Regions from separate parts of the Kitasatospora sp. NPDC056651 genome, predicted to be linked through region 2. Evidence: predicted binding sites of a transcription regulator. Region 2 holds the regulator's gene; each other region holds the start of a gene.

Region 1 (6,263 bases), on a different contig from region 2:
GCCAGTGTGTGGGTGACTTGTCCATGGAGTTGCCTTAAGTCATATTTCCAGGTGTCCACACCAGTGCATCGAAGCCCCGCCGCTCCGCTCGGCAGCAGTTCCCGCCGAACGCCCGGCCCACGGCCGACAGCCTCTGAAGGGAATGAGCCATGGCAGATTTCTCCCGCCTCCCCGGCCCCAACGCGGACCTCTGGGACTGGCAGCTCTCCGCGGCCTGCCGTGGTGTGGACAGCTCGCTCTTCTTCCACCCCGAGGGCGAGCGCGGGGCCGCGCGCAGTTCGCGCGAGGCCAGCGCCAAGGAGGTCTGCATGCGCTGCCCGGTGATCGCCGAGTGCGCGGCGCACGCGCTGGCGGTGCGGGAGCCGTACGGCGTCTGGGGCGGGATGACCGAGGACGAGCGCGAGGAGATGCTGGGGCGCTCGCGGCACCGGCTGGTCGAGGTCCCGCTGACCCCGCCGGCGGTCGCCCGGCGCTAGCCCCGTCTCCGGGAGCGCGATGAAGAAACGTTCCTTCGCGGTGCTTCAGCCCGCTCGCAGTCCACGCGGTTCGATCCGCTCACCGTGAGTACCGGGCCACCGCGGCCCCGTCACCCACCGTCAGCGATCCCCGGCCGAGCCCGCCAGCCGCTCCAGCATCAGCGCGACGGCCGGCACCTCCGCCAGGTCCGGCAGGGTCAGCGCGACCACCTGGCGCACCGCGGGCGCCCCGGAGGCCGTCCGCACCGGCACCGTCGACACGCCGTCAGGGCGCACCGACTGCAGCGCCAGCCGCGGCAGCACCGCCACCCCCAGCCCGGCCGCCACCAGGCCGACCACCGCCGGGTAGTCGTCCGTCGCGAAGTCGATCCGCGGCTCGAAGCCCGCCCCGGCGCAGAGCTCCACCAGGTGCCCCCGGCACTGCGGGCAGCCGGCGATCCACTGCTCCTGCGCCAGCTCGGCCAGTTCCACCGCCCCGCCCTTCCCGGCCAGCGGGTGGGCGGCGGGCAGCAGGCCCACCATCGGGTCGTCCAGCAGCGGGGTGACCACCAGGTCGGACCAGTCGGTCCCGGCGGTCAGCTGCTGCGCCTCCAGGTTCGCCTCGGCCCGGGCCTCGCGCGGCGTGCCGTGACCGGGCGCCGGGAGCGCGACCGCACCGTCGGACTGCGGGTAGCGGAAGGCCAGCGCGATCTCGCACTCGCCGCCGCGCAGCATCGCCAGCGACTCCGGCGGCTCCGCCTCGACCAGCGACACGCGCACCCCCGGATGGCTGTCCCGCAGGCGGGCGACCGCCGGCGGCACCAGGGTGGAACTCGCGGTCGGGAAGGACACCAGCCGCACCCGCCCGGCCCGCAGCCCGGCGATCGCGGCCACCTCCTCCTCGGCGGCGGAGAGCCCGGCCAGGATTCCGGTGGCATGCTTGAGCAGGACCCGCCCGGCCTCGCTGAGCTGCATCCCGCGGCCCGAGCGGACCACCAGCGGGGTGTCCACGGACTTCTCCAGGGCCTTCATCTGCTGGCTGATGGCGGGCTGGGTACACCCCAGCTCACGGGCGGCGGCGGAGAAGGAGCCGGTGCGGGCGACGGCACGCAGGACGCGCAGGTGGCGGGCCTCGATCATGCTTTAGTTATAAGGCAATCTTTGTATTCTGCAAAATTCTGCTGATAGTTGAAAGCTCAAGATCACCAACGCCGGAGGCCCGGCCCGCCTCCCCGAGGGAGCGGACCGGGCCTCCGGTCAGGCGTCGGAGCCTCAGTGCGAGTGGCCGTGACCGCCGTGCGAGTGACCGGCCTCGGCCTCCTCCTCCTTCTTCTCCACCACGAGGGTCTCGGTGGTGAGGAGCAGGGAGGCGATCGAGGCGGCGTTCTCCAGGGCGGAGCGGGTGACCTTGACCGGGTCGATGACGCCGGCCTTCACCAGGTCGCCGTACTCGCCGGTGGCGGCGTTGTAGCCGAAGCCCGTCTCCAGCTCGGCGACCTTGTGGGTGATGACGTAACCCTCGAGGCCGGCGTTCTGGGCGATCCAGCGCAGCGGCTCGTGCAGCGCCTTGCGGACCACGGAGACACCGGTGGCCTCGTCACCCGACAGGCCCAGGCCGCCGTCCAGCACCTTGGCGGCGTGGACCAGGGAGGCGCCACCGCCGGCGACGATGCCCTCCTCGACCGCGGCGCGGGTCGCCGAGATGGCGTCCTCCAGGCGGTGCTTGCGCTCCTTCAGCTCCACCTCGGTGGCGGCGCCGACCTTGATGACGCAGACGCCGCCGGCCAGCTTGGCCAGGCGCTCCTGCAGCTTCTCGCGGTCCCAGTCGGAGTCGGTCGCGGCGATCTCGCCCTTGATCTGGGCGACGCGGCCGGCCACGGCCTCGGCGTCACCGGCACCGTCGACGACGGTGGTCTCGTCCTTGGTGATGGTCACGCGGCGGGCGGTGCCCAGCACGTCCACGCCGACCTGGTCGAGCTTGAGGCCGACCTCCTCGGAGATGACCTGGCCACCGGTCAGGACGGCCAGGTCGCCGAGGATCGCCTTGCGGCGGTCGCCGAAGCCCGGGGCCTTGACGGCGACGGCGTTGAAGGTGCCACGGATCTTGTTCACGACCAGGGTCGACAGCGCCTCGCCGTCGACGTCCTCGGCGATGATCAGCAGCGGCTTCGAGGCACCGCCCTGGAGGATCTTCTCCAGCAGCGGCAGCAGCTCCTGGATGGAGGAGATCTTGCCCTGGTTGATCAGGATGTACGGGTCCTCCAGGACCGCCTCCTGCCGCTCCGCGTCGGTGACGAAGTACGGCGACAGGTAGCCCTTGTCGAACTGCATGCCCTCGGTGAAGTCCAGCTCCACGCCGAAGGTGTTCGACTCCTCGACGGTGATGACACCGTCCTTGCCGACCTTGTCGATCGCCTCGGCGATCAGCTCGCCGACCTGGGTGTCCTGCGCGGAGAGGGACGCGACGGCGGCGACGTCGTCCTTGCCCTCGATCTCGCGGGCGATGGAGAGCAGGTGCTCGGAGACGGCGGCGACGGCCTTGTCGATGCCCTTCTTCAGGGCGGCCGGGCCGGCACCGGCGGCGACGTTGCGCAGACCCTCGTTCACCAGGGCCTGGGCCAGCACGGTGGCGGTGGTGGTGCCGTCACCGGCGACGTCGTTGGTCTTGGTGGCGACCTCCTTGACGAGCTGCGCGCCAAGGTTCTCGTACGGGTCGTCCAGCTCGACCTCGCGGGCGATGGTGACACCGTCGTTGGTGATGGTCGGGGCGCCGAACTTCTTGTCGATGACGACGTTGCGGCCCTTGGGGCCGATGGTCACCTTGACGGTGTCGGCCAGCTTGTTGACACCGCGCTCCAGCGAGCGGCGGGCGTCCTCGTCGAACTGCAGGATCTTCGCCATGTTCCCTATTCCCTCGGGGCTGCGACCGGGCCACCGGCCGCCGAACTACGTGAACCAACGACCACGCCCCGGGCCCCTGTCACTTGGGACACGGATCCGGGGCGGGTCGGAACGTCTTACTTCTCGATGATCGCGAGAACGTCGCGGGCCGAGAGCACCAGGTACTCCTCGCCCTGGTACTTCACCTCGGTGCCGCCGTACTTCGAGTACAGGACGATGTCACCGACGGCGACGTCGAGCGGCAGACGCTGGCCGTCCTCGAAGCGGCCCGGGCCGACGGCCAGGACGACGCCCTCCTGGGGCTTCTCCTTGGCGGTGTCCGGGATAACCAGGCCGGAGGCCGTGGTGGTCTCGGCGTCGAGCGGCTGGACCACGATGCGGTCCTCGAGCGGCTTGATGGCAACCTTGCTGCTGGTGGTCACGTCCGAGCTCCCCTTCGGAGATTACGGGGTTTTCTAACGGGTAGGGGCGATCCTGCGGGTCTGCCGTCGCGGGGGTCAGACACACGTCGTCGCGTTAGCACTCTCCAGGTGGTGAGTGCCAAGGACGACCATAGGGCCGTGTTAGCACTCAGTCAACCAGAGTGCCAACGGCGCGCCTCGGAAACCCCGGAAGACGCACCCGGGGACCCCCGGAAAACGGATGAGTAGCCGTACTCATGTGCGACCCGGCCCCGCTCGACAGACTCGTGGCATGACTCCGATCCCGGCCGTCCGCATCGGCCCGTCCCGGCTCAAGGACGCCTCGCTGGCCCTGCCGACGCTGCTCCTGCTGGGAGCGGCGCTCCCGGTCGCCGCCTTCTACCTCGTCTGCCTCGTCGGCATCGCCGCCGGCTTCGACGGCGGCGACGACGGGGACGGCAGCGCCTGGGCCACCCTGGCCGTCGCGTTCATGGCCGCCCCGGTGATCGCCCTCGCGGTGAGCGTCGTGACGGCCGTCCGCAGCGTCCGGTCCGGCTACCGGCTCCTCCCGGTCGCCGCCGCGATCGCCCCGTTCGTCCTGCCCGCGCTGCTCTCCTCCGGCGCCCTCCGGTGACCGGCCGGACGGTGCGCTCGCGAGCCCGCCGACCGGCGAGAATGGCCCCGTGGACACCGAGAACCTCCAGCCGCTGCTGACGCCCGAGGGCCAGGCCCTGCTCGCCGAGTTGCGCGAGTTCACCCCCGGGGAGGAACTCGCGCTGGCGACCCGGCTGCGGCGGGAGCACCCCGCGGAGCTGGTGTCGGCGGCGTTCGGGCAGGCGCGGCTGCGGCAGCGGGCCCGGGCCAAGTTCGGGGCCGACGCCGACCTGATGTACTTCACGCCCAACGGCGTCGAGCAGTCCACCCGGCGCGCCGTGGCCGAGTGGCGGGCGCGGCGCTTCGCCGCCCTGGGCGTGCGACGGCTGGCGGACCTGTGCTGCGGCATCGGCGGGGACGTGCTGGCGCTGGCCCGGGCGGGCATCGAGGTGCTGGCCGTCGACAAGGACCCGGCGGCCTGCGCCGCCACCGCCGCGAACGCCGCCGCGCTGGGCCTGGCCGAGCTGGTCGAGGTGCGCTGCGCGGACGTCGCCGAGGTGGACGTCACCGGCTACGACGCGGTGTTCACCGACCCGGCCCGGCGCACCTCACGCGGCCGGGTGTTCGACCCCGAGGCGTACGCCCCGCCGCTCTCCTGGGCGATCGAGGCCGGCCGGCGGACCCCGATCGGCGCGCTGAAGGTCGCCCCGGGCATCCCGCACGAGGCCGTCCCCGAGGACGCCGAGGCCGAGTGGGTCTCCGACCACGGCGACGTCAAGGAGGCGGTGCTCTGGTTCGGCACCGGGGCCGCCGGCCCGCACCGCGCCACCCTGCTGCCGCAGGGCGCCAGCCTGACCGGCGGCGACCTGCCCGACCCGCCGGCCGGCCCGGTCGGGCGCTACCTGTACGAGCCGGACGGCGCGGTGATCCGGGCCCACCTGGTGGCCGAGGTGGCCGGGCAGGTGGGCGGGCGACTGATCGACCCGAAGATCGCCTACCTGACCGCCGACGAGCTGGTCCCCACCCCGTACGCGCACGCCTTCGAGCTCACCGACGTGCTGCCGTTCAACATCAAGAAGCTGAAGGCGCTGCTGCGCGAGCGGGCGGTCGGCACGGTGGTGATCAAGAAGCGCGGGATGGCGATCACCCCGGAGGAACTGCGCCGCCAGCTCAAGCCGTCCGGGCCGAACACCGTCACGGTGATCCTCAGCCGCACCGACCACGGCCCGCTGATGATGCTGGGGCAGCCGGTCTGAGCCAGGAGGCGGGCGCCCGGGTTCCGGGTCAGGAGGCGGGTGCCTGGATGTAGTCCTCCAGCCGGGCCACCGAGAAGCCCTGCTCCTGGATCCGGGCCAGCAGGTCGCCGAACATCTGGGTCATCGTGGCGCCCTTGAGCTCCGAGGGGCCGCGGAAGTGCGCCAGGATGATGTCGCCTGGCTTCAGCTTCTTGTCCCCCGCCTGGTACTGCATGTCGTGGATCTGCATCGACTCGCGCCACAGCACGATGGCGCGCGGGCCGCACTGCTGCACCGAGGTGTTGAGCGTCGCGGTGCCGGCGCCGTCGCCGAACGGCGGGCGGAACAGCAGCGGGGCGGTGCCGTACTGCTGGGTGAGCGCGGACTGGGCGTCGCAGATCTCGGACTTCTGCTTCTCGGCCGGGATCTTGCTCATCACCGGGTGGTCCACGGTGTGGTTCTGGATGTGGTTGCCCAGTGCCTGGAGCGGCTTGAAGTAGGCGTAGTCGTTCCTGACTATGTCCCGGGTCAGGAACATCGATATCGGCACCTTGAGGTCGGTCAGCATCTCGACGAACTTCGGGTCCTTCTCGGCCCCGTCGTCGATGGTGACGAAGACGACCTTGTCGTTCGTCTTCACCTCGCTGAACACCGGTACGGTGCCGGTCCGTTCGAGC
Region 2 (6,263 bases):
CTACAACCGGATCTCCTTCGGCATGCAGAGCGCCCGCCCGCACGTCCTGGCGCTGCTCGACCGCCACCACACCCCGGGCCGCCCCGAGGCCTGCGTGGCCGAGGCCCGGGCGGCCGGCTTCGAGCACGTCAACCTCGACCTCATCTACGGCACCCCGGGCGAGTCGGACGACGACTGGCGGGCCTCCCTGGACGCCGCCATCGGCGCCGGGCCCGACCACGTCTCCGCCTACTCGCTGATCGTCGAGGAGGGCACCCGACTGGCCGCCCGGGTCAAGCGGGGCGAACTGCCGATGATCGACGACGACGTGCACGCCGACCGCTACCTGATCGCCGAGGAGGCGCTCGCCGCCGCCGGCTACTCCTGGTACGAGGTCTCCAACTGGGCGACCACCCCCGAGGGCCGCTGCCGCCACAACGAGCTCTACTGGACCGGCGCCGACTGGTGGGGCGCCGGCCCCGGCGCCCACAGCCACGTCGGCGGCGTCCGCTGGTGGAACGCCAAGCACCCCGCCGCCTACGCCCGGGCCCTCGCCGAGCACCGCACCCCGGCCCAGGCCCGCGAGGTGCTGGCCGACGAGGACCGCCGCGTCGAACGCGTCCTCCTCGAACTGCGCCTGGTCGAGGGCGTCGCCCTCGACCTCCTCACCGCCACCGGCCGCGAGGCCGCCGCCCGGCACCTCGCCGACGGCCTCCTCGCCCCCGCCCCCTACGAGCGGGGCCGCGCCGTCCTCACCCTCCGGGGCCGGCTGCTCGCCGACGCGGTGGTACGTGACCTGGTGGACTGAGTGTCGTCAACGTGGTGTCAGCCGTCGGAGGGAGCGCGCAATGACCGCCATCGATGACCGGGTGACGGGGTCCGAGGCGTCGCGCCGTCATGGTCGTCGGTGGTCTGGGGCGCGGCGACCGTTCCCCGTCACTCCGGCAGGGCGGTGAAGTCGATCAACTCCTCGACCCGGCCGAGGAGTTCGGGCTCAAGGTCCTTGTAGGAGTCCACCTTCGACAGGATGTGCTTCCAGGCCGCCGGGGTGTCCACAGGCCAGCCGAGGCGGCGGCAGGTGCCCTCCTTCCAGTCCTCGCCCCGGGGGACGGCGGGCCAGCCGGGGATGCCGACGCTGGCGGGCTTCACGGCCTGCCAGATGTCGATGTAGGGGTGGCCGACGACCAGCACCGCGTCGCCGGTGACCTGGGCGGCGATGCGGTGCTCCTTGGTGCCGGGGAGCAGGTGGTCGACCAGGACGCCGAGGCGCCGGCCCGGGCCGGGGGCGAAGTCGGCGACGATCGCGGGCAGGTCGTCGATGCCGCGCAGGTACTCGACGACCACGCCCTCGATCCGCAGGTCGTCGCCCCAGACCCGCTCGACCAGCTCCGCGTCGTGCCGGCCCTCGACGTAGATGCGCGACTCGCGGGCGACCCGGGCGCGGGCGCCGGGGACGGCGACCGAGCCGGAGGCGGTGCGCCCGGGCGCCCGGGAGGGGGCCGGGCCGGCCGGGCGGATGAGCGTGACCGCCCGGCCCTCCAGCAGGAAGCCGCGCGGGACCATCGGGAACACCCGGTGCTTGCCGAACCGGTCCTCCAGGGTGACGGTGAACCCCTCGGCGGTCTTCTCGCAGCGCACCACCGCCCCGCAGAAGCCCGTCGCCGCCTCCTCGACCACCAGGTCCCGCTCGGCGGGCACCTCCGGGGCGGGCTGTTGCTTCTTCCACGGCGGGGTCAGGTCCGGTCCGTACTGGCGGCTGCGCATACGGGTGATCATAGGGACCGGGCGCTGGCATGATCACCGCATGCACCGCTTCCAATCCCGTGCCGTCCGGGCCGGGACCCTCCTCTTCCTCGCGCTCTCCGGGGCGGCCTTCGGCTTCGTGAAGGACAGCCGGCCGCAGTACGCCGCCGTCTCCGTGATCACCCTCGCGGTCGCCTTCGGCCTCTTCGTCGCGGCGGAGCTGGCGAACACCAGGGACACCGGGACGGCCGCCGCACAGGTCGCCGCACAGGCCGCCGCAGCGGCCCCGGGCGCCGACGGCGGGCAGCCGGAGCCGGACGGACCGGAGGGCGACGACGAGGGCGACGGCGAGGACGGCGAGGACCTGGAGCGGTGCGAGGTCTGCGGCCGGACCGAGTCCAGGACGACGGCCGGCGGGCGCCTGGAGCTGCCCGAGGGGTGGCTGTCCCTGGAGATCGACCGCCGCTGCGCCGAGCTGCTCACCCGGACGTACTGCTCCGAGGAGCACATGCGTCTGGGCCTCGCGGGCCCGCTGCCCGCCCCGGAACTCCTCCGGGACGAGTCCGGCGACCCCTGGGACGTCCCGCGAACCGCCGGGGACCGGCTCGTCGACCTGGCCTGGATGGCCGGGCTGCTGCTCGTGTGCGGGTTCCTGCTGCTCGGTTGCGTCCTGGCGGTCCGGTTCCTGTTCGGACTGGCCGTCAGCGCGGTGTCGTAGCCGCACGTCGTAGCCGCACGGTCGTAGCGGGCCCGCCAGGGCGGACGGGGCGTGCCGGGCGGCTCCTCAGAGGCCCGGCGCGCCCCAGACCGGGAACCAGCGGCTCAGGTCCTTCTCCAGCCGCAGGTCGTTCCCCAGCATCGCGTTGACCTGGAGCTCCAGCGGGCTGTTGCGCCGCTCCCCGCCGCCCGGCATCGGGGCGAAGGGGTAGAACGTGCCCCGCTTGTAGAGGTACACCAGCGCCAGCGACTGCCCCTGCGGGTCGCGGAAGCCCACCAGCGAGCAGAGCAGCTGCGGCCCGAAGCCGTTCGCCTCCAGCTCGCTGTTGACCGCGTGCAGGTCGTTCACCAGCTCCGGCAGCTCCTCGGGCAGGTGCCGGGCGAGCAGCCAGGAGTAGCCGTAGCCGTCCTTGGAGGCCTCCACCGGGACGCCGCCGCGCTCGGTGTCGGCGTCCAGCAGCGCCCGGACCTGTTGCTCGACCTGGACGAAGGCCGCGCCCTCGACGGCCGCGAAGCAGACCGAGCCGAGCCCGGTGGGGGTGAACCCGGCCCCGGCCTCCAGGGTGAGCGCGGCGGACGGCACGCCGAACAGCTGGTCCAGGTCGGGCTTGACGGGCTTGCTGCGGCCGAACAGGGTGTCCAGGAATCCCACGGTGGTCCTTTCGGGGAGGGGCTCAGTGGCCGAGCTGCTCGGAGATCCTCGCCAGCTGCTCCAGCCGCTTCTCCAGCGTCGGGTGGGTGGAGAACAGCTGCGAGGCGGCCTCCCGGGCGCTCAGCGCGGGGGCGAAGTAGAAGGCGTTGTACGGCTGCGCCTGGCGCAGGTCCTTGCTGGGGATGGCCGCGATCTGCCCGGTCACCTTGGTCAGCGCGGAGGCCAGCGCGCTGGGCCGCCCGGTGAGCTGGGCGGCGGCCCGGTCCGCGGCCAGCTCGCGGTAGCGGGACAGCAGCCGGGTGAGCAGGAAGCTGATCGCGTACACGAGCATCGACACCAGCGGGACGATCAGCGCGAGGATGGCCGCGTTCTGGTCGTTGTTGTTGCGCCCGCCGCCCATGAACCCGCCGTACACGGCGATCCTGGTCATCGCCCCGGCGAGGACGCCGAGGAACCCGGCGATCGTCATCACCGCGACGTCCCGGTGGGCGACGTGCGACAGCTCGTGGGCGAGGACGCCCTCCAGCTCCTCCGGCTCCAGCCGGCGCAGCAGCCCGGTGGTCACGCAGACCACCGCGTTCTGCGGGTTGCGGCCGGTGGCGAAGGCGTTCGGCATGTCGTTGTCGGCGACGGCCACCCGCGGTTTGGGCATGTCGGCCAGCGCGCAGAGCCGGTCGATGGTGCCGTGCAGCTGGGGGAACTGCTCCGGGGACACCTGGTGGGCGCCCATCGCCCGTTCGGTGATCTTGTCGCTGAACCAGAACTGGGCGACGAACAGGCCGCCCGAGATCAGCACGATCAGTGGCCAGGCGCCGCGCAGCAGCACGATCAGCAGGCCGGTGAAACCCACGTACAGCAGCCCGATCACGAACATCGTCGCGACCATGCGGCCGGTCAGGCCGCGGTCGGGCGCGAATCGGGAGTGCTGGCCCGAGCTCGACATCGCTTGCTCCTCCGTTCGCCGTCGCTTTCGATGCTGCCACCCGGACGGCCTCCCGGCACCACCCCCGCGCCAGGAGGATCGAACTGCCGGGTCCGGCGGGCCCGGTCCGGAACTGCGGGGAGGATCACGCCGGTCGGGCCGTTCCTGCCGTAGGACCCGGGCCTTACACTGGCAGGTACGGTTCTGGCACTCGTGCGTTCAGAGTGCCAGGGCCGGGGCCGCCGGGAGCGGTCCGCAGCAAGGGACGCAGACGGACAACGTGCGAAGACGGAGGTGCGTGCCCCATGGCCGGTGAGGTCCGCCAGCTGGACGAACGCAAGCTCGCCGTGCTCCGCGCGATCGTGCAGGACTACGTGGGCACCGAGGAGCCGGTCGGCTCCAAGGCCCTGGTGGAGCGGCACAACCTCGGGGTCTCCCCGGCGACCGTCCGCAACGACATGGCGGCGCTGGAGGAGGAGGGTTACATCCACCAGCCGCACACCAGTGCCGGCCGCATCCCGACCGACAAGGGGTACCGCCTCTTCGTCGACAAGCTCGCCGAGGTCAAGCCGATGAGCGCCCCCGAGCGCCGGGCCATCCGGCACTTCCTGGAAGGCGCGGTCGACCTGGACGACGTGGTGGCCCGCACGGTGCGGCTGCTCGCCCAGCTGACCCGGCAGGTCGCGGTGGTGCAGTACCCCTCGCTGACCCGCTCCACCGTCCGGCACATCGAGCTGGTGGCGCTGGCCCCGGTGAAGGTGATGCTGGTGCTGATCACGAACACCGGCCGGGTCGAGCAGCGGATGGTCGACTGCCCGGGCACGGTCGGGGAGACGCTCCTGTCGGACCTGCGGGCCCGGATCAACGCGAGGGCCGCCGGTCGGCGCCTCCCGGAGGTCCCGGGGCTGCTGGAGGAACTGCCGGCGCTGTTCGAACAGGCCGACCGGCCGACCGTCAGTACGGTCCTGGTGACCCTGTTCGAGACGCTCGCCGAACACAACGAGGAGCGGATCATGCTGGCCGGCACGGCCAACCTGACCCGCTTCGGACACGACTTCCCGCTCACCATCCAGCCGGTGCTGGAGGCCCTGGAGGAGCAGGTCATCCTGCTCCGCCTCCTGGGTGAGACCGGGGACGCCGCGATGACGGTCCGGATCGGCCGGGAGAACGCTTACGAGGGGCTGAATTCCACCTCGGTCGTTTCGGTCGGCTACGGTTCGGGCGACGAGAGCGTGGCCAAACTGGGCGTGATCGGTCCGACCCGGATGGACTACCCGGGCACAATGGGGGCGGTGCGGGCGGTGGCGCGGTACGTGGGCCAGATCCTGGCCGAGTCCTAGCAATCGGCCGGTTCCGTCGGAAATCCGGCGGACCGGCTACCAGTCGCAGCACTACTACAGGCGGAACAAGCGGAGCATTTGGTGGCCACGGACTACTACGCGGTACTCGGCGTCCGACGGGATGCGGGGCAGGACGAGATCAAGAAGGCGTTCCGGCGCCTGGCACGCGAACTGCACCCGGACGTCAACCCGGACCCGAAGACGCAGGAGCGGTTCAAGGAGATCAACGCCGCCTACGAGGTGCTCTCCGATCCGCAGAAGCGCCAGGTCTACGACCTCGGCGGGGATCCGCTGTCCCCGGGCGGCGGTGGAGCGGGCGGCTTCGGCGCCGGCGCGGCGGGCTTCGGCTTCTCCGACATCATGGACGCCTTCTTCGGCGCCGCGGCCGGCCAGCGCGGTCCGCGCTCGCGCACCCGCCGCGGCCAGGACGCCATGATCCGGCTGGAGATCACCCTGGAGGAGGCCGCCTTCGGCACCACCAAGGAACTCCAGGTCGACACCGCCGTCACCTGCACCACCTGCAGTGGCGAGGGCGCGGCCCCCGGCACCTCGGCGCAGACCTGTGACATGTGTCGCGGCAAGGGCGAGGTCTCCCAGGTCACCCGGTCCTTCCTGGGCCAGGTCATGACCTCCCGCCCCTGCCCGCAGTGCCAGGGCTTCGGCACCGTGGTGCCGACCCCGTGCCCGGAGTGCGCCGGCGACGGCCGGGTGCGCGCCCGCCGCACCCTGACGGTCAAGATCCCGGCCGGTGTCGACAACGGCACCCGGATCCAGCTGGCCGGCGAGGGCGAGGTCGGCCCCGGCGGCGGCCCGGCCGGCGACCTGTACGTCGAGATCGCCGAGACCACCCACACCATCTTCCAGCGGCGCGGGGACGACCTGCACTGCACCGTCACCATCCCGATGACGG
Region 3 (6,263 bases), on a different contig from region 2:
CAGCATCCGGTAGTACTCGGGCGGGGCCCAGGGGGTGTGCGAGAAGTGGCCGATCCGCAGGTCGGGGCGGGCTTCGCGGAGCAGGGCCGGGGCCAGTGAGAGGTGGTAGTCCTGGATGAGGACCGCGGCGTTCGGGGCGGCTTCGCGGGCCAGGGCTTCGGCGAAGGCCTCGTTGTAGGCCTGGTAGGCGGCCCACTCGGTGCGGAAGTCGGCGTCGAAGGAGGGGGCGGTCGGGGTGGCGTAGAGCAGGTGGTGGACGAACCAGAGGGTGGAGTTGGCGACGCCGTTGTAGGCGCGGGCGAAGGTCTGCGGGTCTATGTCCAGCATCCGCACGGCCTGTCCGCCGACGTCGTGGCCGGCCAGGTCGAGGCGGCCGTCGGGGGCCTCGGCGGCGGCTCTGCGGTCGGAGTCGTTGAGGGCGGCGCAGACCCAGACGGCGTTCGGGTCGTCGATCGCGGAGAGGCCGGAGACCAGGCCGCCGCCGCCCCGCCGCAGGATCAGCGTGCCGTCGTCGGCGGTGCTGAAGGACACCGGTCCCCGGTTGGAGGCCACCAGGACGGGGGCGGTGCCGGTCACGCTCGAACGGTTGGTCGTGAGTTCGCCCATGGTTGGCATGTTGCCGGGGGTGCGGGGCGGCAAACCCGTGGGGCCCGTCTTCGAGCTCCCGGCGTCGCCCCGCAGGCGGGAGTTCGGAGACGGGCCCCTAATGGCGGGTGGCGTACTCGGGGACGGTGTGCATCGGGGGGCGTTCCCGGGCGGTGACCGGGTGGGTGTGGGCGACGAAGGCCCGGGTCCGCGGGTCGCGGGTGAACTGGGTGAGGTGGGGGTGGACCAGGTCCGCGGAGGCCTTGAGGCGGTGGGTGCGGTCGAGGCGTTCGAGGGCGGTCCGGTAGATGGTGGCGGCCATCCGGCCGAGGGCCTGGCCGTCCTGGTGGCGGTGGTGGCGGACGCCGACGTCCACCTGGGCCAGCGCGTCCAGGCCGGCCAGCTCCAGGGCGTCGACCAGCAGTCCGAGCTCGACGCCGTAGCCGGTGGGGAAGGGCAGCCGTTCGAGCAGGGAGCGGCGGGCCGCGTACTCGCCGCCGAGGGGCTGGACGAAACCGGCGAGTTCCGGCCAGTGGAGGTTGAGCAGGGGCCGGGCGACGAGTTCGGTGACCCGGCCGCCGCCGGCGGGCAGCACGGCGCCCTCCGACTCCAGCGGGCGGTCGTACATGGCCTTGACCAGCTGGATGGACTCGTCGGTCAGCAGCGGGCCGACGATGCCGGAGACGAAGGCCGGGTCGAACTCGCGCAGGTCGGCGTCCACGAAGCAGACGATGTCGCCATGGGTGACCAGCAGCGAGCGCCAGAGCACCTCGCCCTTGCCGGGGACGGCGGGCAGCCGGGGCAGGATGGCGTCGCGGTGCTCGACCCGGGCGCCGGCCTCGGCGGCGACGGCGGCGGTGGCGTCGGTGGAGCCGGAGTCCACCACGACGAGTTCGTCGACCAGCGGGAGGCGTTCCATCAGCTCGCGGCGGATGGTGCGGACGATGTCGCCGACGGTGGCCTCCTCGTCCAGCGCGGGCAGGACCACGCTGACGGTGCGGCCGGTGCGCTCCTTGGCGGCGAGGAGGGTGCTCACCGGCCGGTCGGCCGCGCTCCAGGAGCGGCGGCGCAGCCAGGACGCCGCCTGCGGGAGGAGCTCGGGGGTCGGTTCGGCGGGCACGGGAGTCTCCTCGGCGGGGTCGGGTGGAACGGGTCATCTCGCGTGGCGGACAGTCCCGTTCATGGGTTGACGCCTTCGGATACAGTCTTCGTACAGCGGTCGGACCTTCGCACGCCGGGGTCACCGTTGAGCGCCACCACAATTTCACAAGCTCATCCAGAGGGACTGAGGGAACGGCCCGTTGACGTCCCGGCAACCTTCTCGCCCGGCCGTCGTCACGGAGGCCTCCGGCGGGACAGGTGCCAATTCCGGCCTGTGGCGCGACCGTGCCACGGGGAAGATGAGGAGAGAGGCCTCGCCATCATGGCTCTTGACACCGCCGCACCCGTTTCCGTGGACCTCGGCCCCGCCGCCGCCCTGTCCTGTCGGGAGTGCGGCACCCGCTTCCCGCTCGGCCCCAGCTTCGCCTGCCTGGAGTGTTTCGGCCCGCTGGAGATCGCCTACGAGTTCGGCAGCGAGGGCGCCGAGGAGCTCCGCAAGCGGATCGAGGCCGGTCCCGCCTCCATCTGGCGCTACGCGCCGCTGCTGCCCGTCCCGGCCGACGTGGCCTCCAAGCCCAACCTGAACCCGGGGTGGACCCCGCTGGTGAAGGCGGACAACCTGGGCCGGGAGCTCGGTTTCACCGCCCAGCTGCACGTCAAGGACGACTCGGGCAACCCGACGCACTCGTTCAAGGACCGGGTGGTCGCGTGCGCGATCGAGGCGGCCCGGGCGTTCGGCTACACCACGCTCTCCTGCTCCTCCACCGGCAACCTGGCCGGCGCGGTGGGCGCGGCCGCGGCCCGGGCCGGATTCCGGTCCTGCGTGTTCATCCCGCACGACCTGGAGCAGGGCAAGGTCGTCATGGCCGGGGTGTACGGCGGCGAGCTGGTCGGCATCGAGGGCAACTACGACGACGTGAACCGCTTCTGCTCGGAGCTGATCGGCGACACGGCCGGCGAGGGCTGGGGCTTCGTCAACGTGAACCTGCGGCCGTACTACGGCGAGGGCTCGAAGACGCTGGCGTACGAGATCTGCGAGCAGCTCGGCTGGCGGCTGCCGGAGCAGATCGTGATCCCGATCGCCTCGGGCTCGCAGCTGACGAAGATCGACAAGGGCCTCCAGGAGCTGATCAAGCTCGGCCTGGTCGAGGACCGGCCGTACAGGATCTTCGGTGCCCAGGCCGAGGGCTGCTCGCCGGTGTCGGCCGCGTTCAAGGCCGGCCGGGACGTGATCAAGCCGGTCAAGCCGGACACCATCGCCAAGTCGCTGGCGATCGGCAACCCGGCCGACGGCCCGTACGTGCTGGACATCGCCCGCCGCACCGGTGGCGCCGTGGAGGACGTCACGGACGCCGAGGTCGTGGCGGCGATCCGGCTGCTGGCGCGGACCGAGGGCATCTTCGCCGAGACCGCGGGCGGGGTGACCGTCGGCGTGCTGAAGAAGCTGGTGGAGACCGGTCAGCTGGATCCGGCCAAGGAGACCGTCGCGATCAACACCGGCGACGGCCTGAAGACCCTGGACGCCGTCTCCGACGCCGGGATGACCGCCGTCATCCGCCCGACGCTGGACGCCTTCCGCGCCGCCGGCCTCGCGTCCGCCTGAACCACCCGCCCCCCGCAAGGAGAGTCATGAGCGCCAACGTCCGCATCCCCACCATCCTGCGCACCTACACCGGCGGCGCCGCCGAGGTGACCGCCGAGGGTGCCACCCTGGCCGAGGTCATCGCCGACCTGGAGAAGAACCACCCGGGGATCTCCGCCCGCATCCTGGACGACACCGGCAAGCTGCGCCGTTTCGTGAACGTCTACGTGAACGACGACGACGTGCGTTTCGACGAGGGCCTGGCGACCGAGATCAAGGACGGTGCCGGCGTCTCGATCATCCCGGCGGTGGCCGGCGGCTGCTGAGTCTTCGCGAGAACCCGCGGTCGCCCGCGCGTACGGAATTCGGCTCTCCGTGCGCGCGGGCGACCGTCGGCATTCCGGCGGGAATATTTCCGGGTCGAGTCGGAGTAGAGTGTGGCTCGGCTGGGAACAGGGATTCCCTTTCGGCCCGTGCGGTGCTCAGCCCCAGGGCGTTCGGCCGGTGAGACCGGCCCGTGAAACATGTCAGGCTGCTGTCAGAATTCCGGCGGACATTTGAGTAATTCGTCCGCTATGTCCGGCGTGAAATGCCGAGAACATTCCGATTCGGCCCGTACTGTCCCTTGACGCCCCGGCGGAATTACCGGTGGCTGGCTCTGTTGCAGAGGGCGTCGATCCGGATACATTCAGCGGCGGTCGACGCAATCACCCGCTCGACGGAAGCCGCCTGGCGTCCTGAACGGTGGGTTGCGGCGTGCACGGCTGCGCCCAGGGGGGGTTCCCCGGGCCGGCCTTCAACCAACCCGGGCCCGCGACCTGCGGGCGCGTGAAGGGCCAGCACAGCACTAGGGGAGTTCGGAATGGCTCAGGGCACCGTCAAGTGGTTCAACGCGGAGAAGGGCTACGGCTTCATCGCGGTCGACGGTGGTGCGGACGTCTTCGTCCACTACAGCGCGATCCAGATGGACGGCTACCGCACCCTCGAGGAGGGCCAGCGGGTCGAGTTCGAGATCTCCCAGGGACAGAAGGGCCCGCAGGCGGACATGGTCCGCGCCGCGGTCTGACCCCTTCCGGCTCCAGGAGCTCGGCTCGGCCCCACGGCTGGTGACCACTCGCTTCTCGGCGGGCCCGCGCGACGCGTGTCGTGCGGGCCCGTCGGCGTTCCCGGACGGCTCCGGTGGCGTTCCCGGACGGCTCCGTCGGCGGCTCGCGGATCGGCGGTGGGGCTTGCACTCGACCACCCGGAGTGCTAATCATTGGCGTTAGCACTCACAGTGTGAGAGTGACAGCGGACCGGGTCGGTGAGGCCCCCGGGAGCGGTAGGGGAATGGACCTCCGCGCACCAGGGCCGTCCGTCGCGGGCACCCCTTGGTCCGAGCAGTCGACCGTGTCCCGGAGGACCACTTCTGATGGCCAAGATCATCGCCTTTGATGAGGAAGCTCGCCGCGGCCTTGAGCGTGGCATGAACCAGCTCGCCGACGCGGTGAAGGTCACGCTCGGCCCCAAGGGCCGCAACGTCGTGCTGGAGAAGAAGTGGGGCGCCCCCACGATCACCAACGACGGTGTCTCCATCGCCAAGGAGATCGAGCTCGAGGACCCGTACGAGAAGATCGGTGCGGAGCTCGTCAAGGAGGTCGCCAAGAAGACGGACGACGTCGCGGGTGACGGCACCACCACCGCCACCGTGCTCGCCCAGGCCCTGGTTCGCGAGGGTCTGCGCAACGTCGCCGCCGGCGCCAACCCGATGGCCCTGAAGCGCGGCATCGAGAAGGCCGTCGCCGCCGTCTCGGACCAGCTGCTGGCCCAGGCCAAGGACGTGGAGACCAAGGAGCAGATCGCCTCCACCGCCTCCATCTCCGCCGCTGACACCCAGATCGGCGAGCTGATCGCCGAGGCCATGGACAAGGTCGGCAAGGAAGGCGTCATCACCGTCGAGGAGAGCAACACCTTCGGTCTGGAGCTCGAGCTCACCGAGGGCATGCGCTTCGACAAGGGCTACATCTCCGCCTACTTCGCCACCGACCTGGAGCGCATGGAGGCGACCTTCGAGGACCCGTACATCCTCATCGCCAACTCCAAGATCGGCTCGGTCAAGGACCTGCTCCCGCTGCTGGAGAAGGTCATGCAGAGCGGCAAGCCGCTCGTCATCATCGCCGAGGACGTCGAGGGCGAGGCCCTGTCGACCCTGGTCGTGAACAAGATCCGTGGCACCTTCAAGTCCGTCGCCGTCAAGGCCCCGGGCTTCGGTGACCGCCGCAAGGCCATGCTCGGCGACATCGCCATCCTCACCGGTGGCACCGTCATCTCCGAGGAGGTCGGCCTGAAGCTGGAGAGCGCCGGCATCGACCTGCTGGGCACCGCCCGCAAGGTGGTCATCACCAAGGACGAGACCACCATCGTCGACGGTGGCGGCGACAGCGAGCAGGTCGCGGGCCGCGTGAACCAGATCCGCGCCGAGATCGAGAACAGCGACTCGGACTACGACCGCGAGAAGCTCCAGGAGCGCCTCGCCAAGCTGGCCGGCGGCGTGGCCGTCATCAAGGCCGGCGCGGCCACCGAGGTGGAGCTCAAGGAGCGCAAGCACCGCATCGAGGACGCCGTCCGCAACGCCAAGGCCGCCGTCGAGGAGGGCATCGTCGCCGGTGGTGGCGTCGCCCTGCTGCAGGCCGGTGTCGCGTTCGACAAGCTGGAGCTGGACGGCGACGAGGCCACCGGTGCCAACATCGTCAAGGTCGCGCTGGAGGCCCCGATCAAGCAGATCGCGACCAACGCCGGCCTGGAGGGTGGCGTCGTGGTGGAGAAGGTGCGCAACCTCCCCGCCGGTCACGGCCTGAACGCCGCCACCAACGAGTACGTCGACCTGGTCGCCGAGGGCATCATCGACCCGGCCAAGGTCACCCGCTCCGCGCTGCAGAACGCCGCCTCCATCGCGGCGCTGTTCCTCACCACCGAGGCCGTCATCGCCGACAAGCCGGAGAAGGCCGCCGCGGCC

The links. Region 2 encodes HrcA, which represses chaperone genes, less so after heat shock. Its sites were predicted from a motif close to TTNGCACTCNGNNNNNCNGAGTGCNAA; they were not measured.
Region 1: groES (co-chaperone GroES) is a predicted target of HrcA. The motif match lies at 3,920-3,946, and genes of this name have one in related genera.
Region 3: groL (chaperonin GroEL) is a predicted target of HrcA. The motif match lies at 4,497-4,523, and genes of this name have one in related genera.

The regions. Positions count from the first base shown of each region.
Region 1 covers NZ_JBHTWX010000052.1:44,258-50,520, reverse strand. The annotation lists gene ACFRAR_RS21085 (WhiB family transcriptional regulator) at 150-476, shown strand; gene ACFRAR_RS21080 (LysR family transcriptional regulator) at 597-1,595, opposite strand; gene groL (chaperonin GroEL) at 1,728-3,356, opposite strand; gene groES (co-chaperone GroES) at 3,473-3,778, opposite strand; gene ACFRAR_RS21065 (hypothetical protein) at 4,050-4,391, shown strand; gene ACFRAR_RS21060 (SAM-dependent methyltransferase) at 4,441-5,607, shown strand; gene ACFRAR_RS21055 (polysaccharide deacetylase family protein) at 5,636-6,263, opposite strand, start outside.
Region 2 covers NZ_JBHTWX010000022.1:63,380-69,642, forward strand. The annotation lists gene hemW (radical SAM family heme chaperone HemW) at 1-787, shown strand, start outside; gene ACFRAR_RS12000 (DUF3097 domain-containing protein) at 916-1,743, opposite strand; gene ACFRAR_RS12005 (hypothetical protein) at 1,784-2,440, shown strand; gene ACFRAR_RS12010 (hypothetical protein) at 2,507-3,091, opposite strand; gene htpX (zinc metalloprotease HtpX) at 3,114-4,034, opposite strand; gene hrcA (heat-inducible transcriptional repressor HrcA) at 4,319-5,353, shown strand; gene dnaJ (molecular chaperone DnaJ) at 5,435-6,263, shown strand, end outside.
Region 3 covers NZ_JBHTWX010000113.1:11,848-18,110, reverse strand. The annotation lists gene ACFRAR_RS31885 (trehalose-6-phosphate synthase) at 1-606, opposite strand, end outside; gene ACFRAR_RS31880 (glucosyl-3-phosphoglycerate synthase) at 704-1,705, opposite strand; SAM riboswitch class I at 1,855-1,992, shown strand; gene thrC (threonine synthase) at 2,009-3,289, shown strand; gene ACFRAR_RS31870 (ubiquitin-like small modifier protein 1) at 3,316-3,594, shown strand; gene ACFRAR_RS31865 (cold-shock protein) at 4,131-4,334, shown strand; gene groL (chaperonin GroEL) at 4,680-6,263, shown strand, end outside.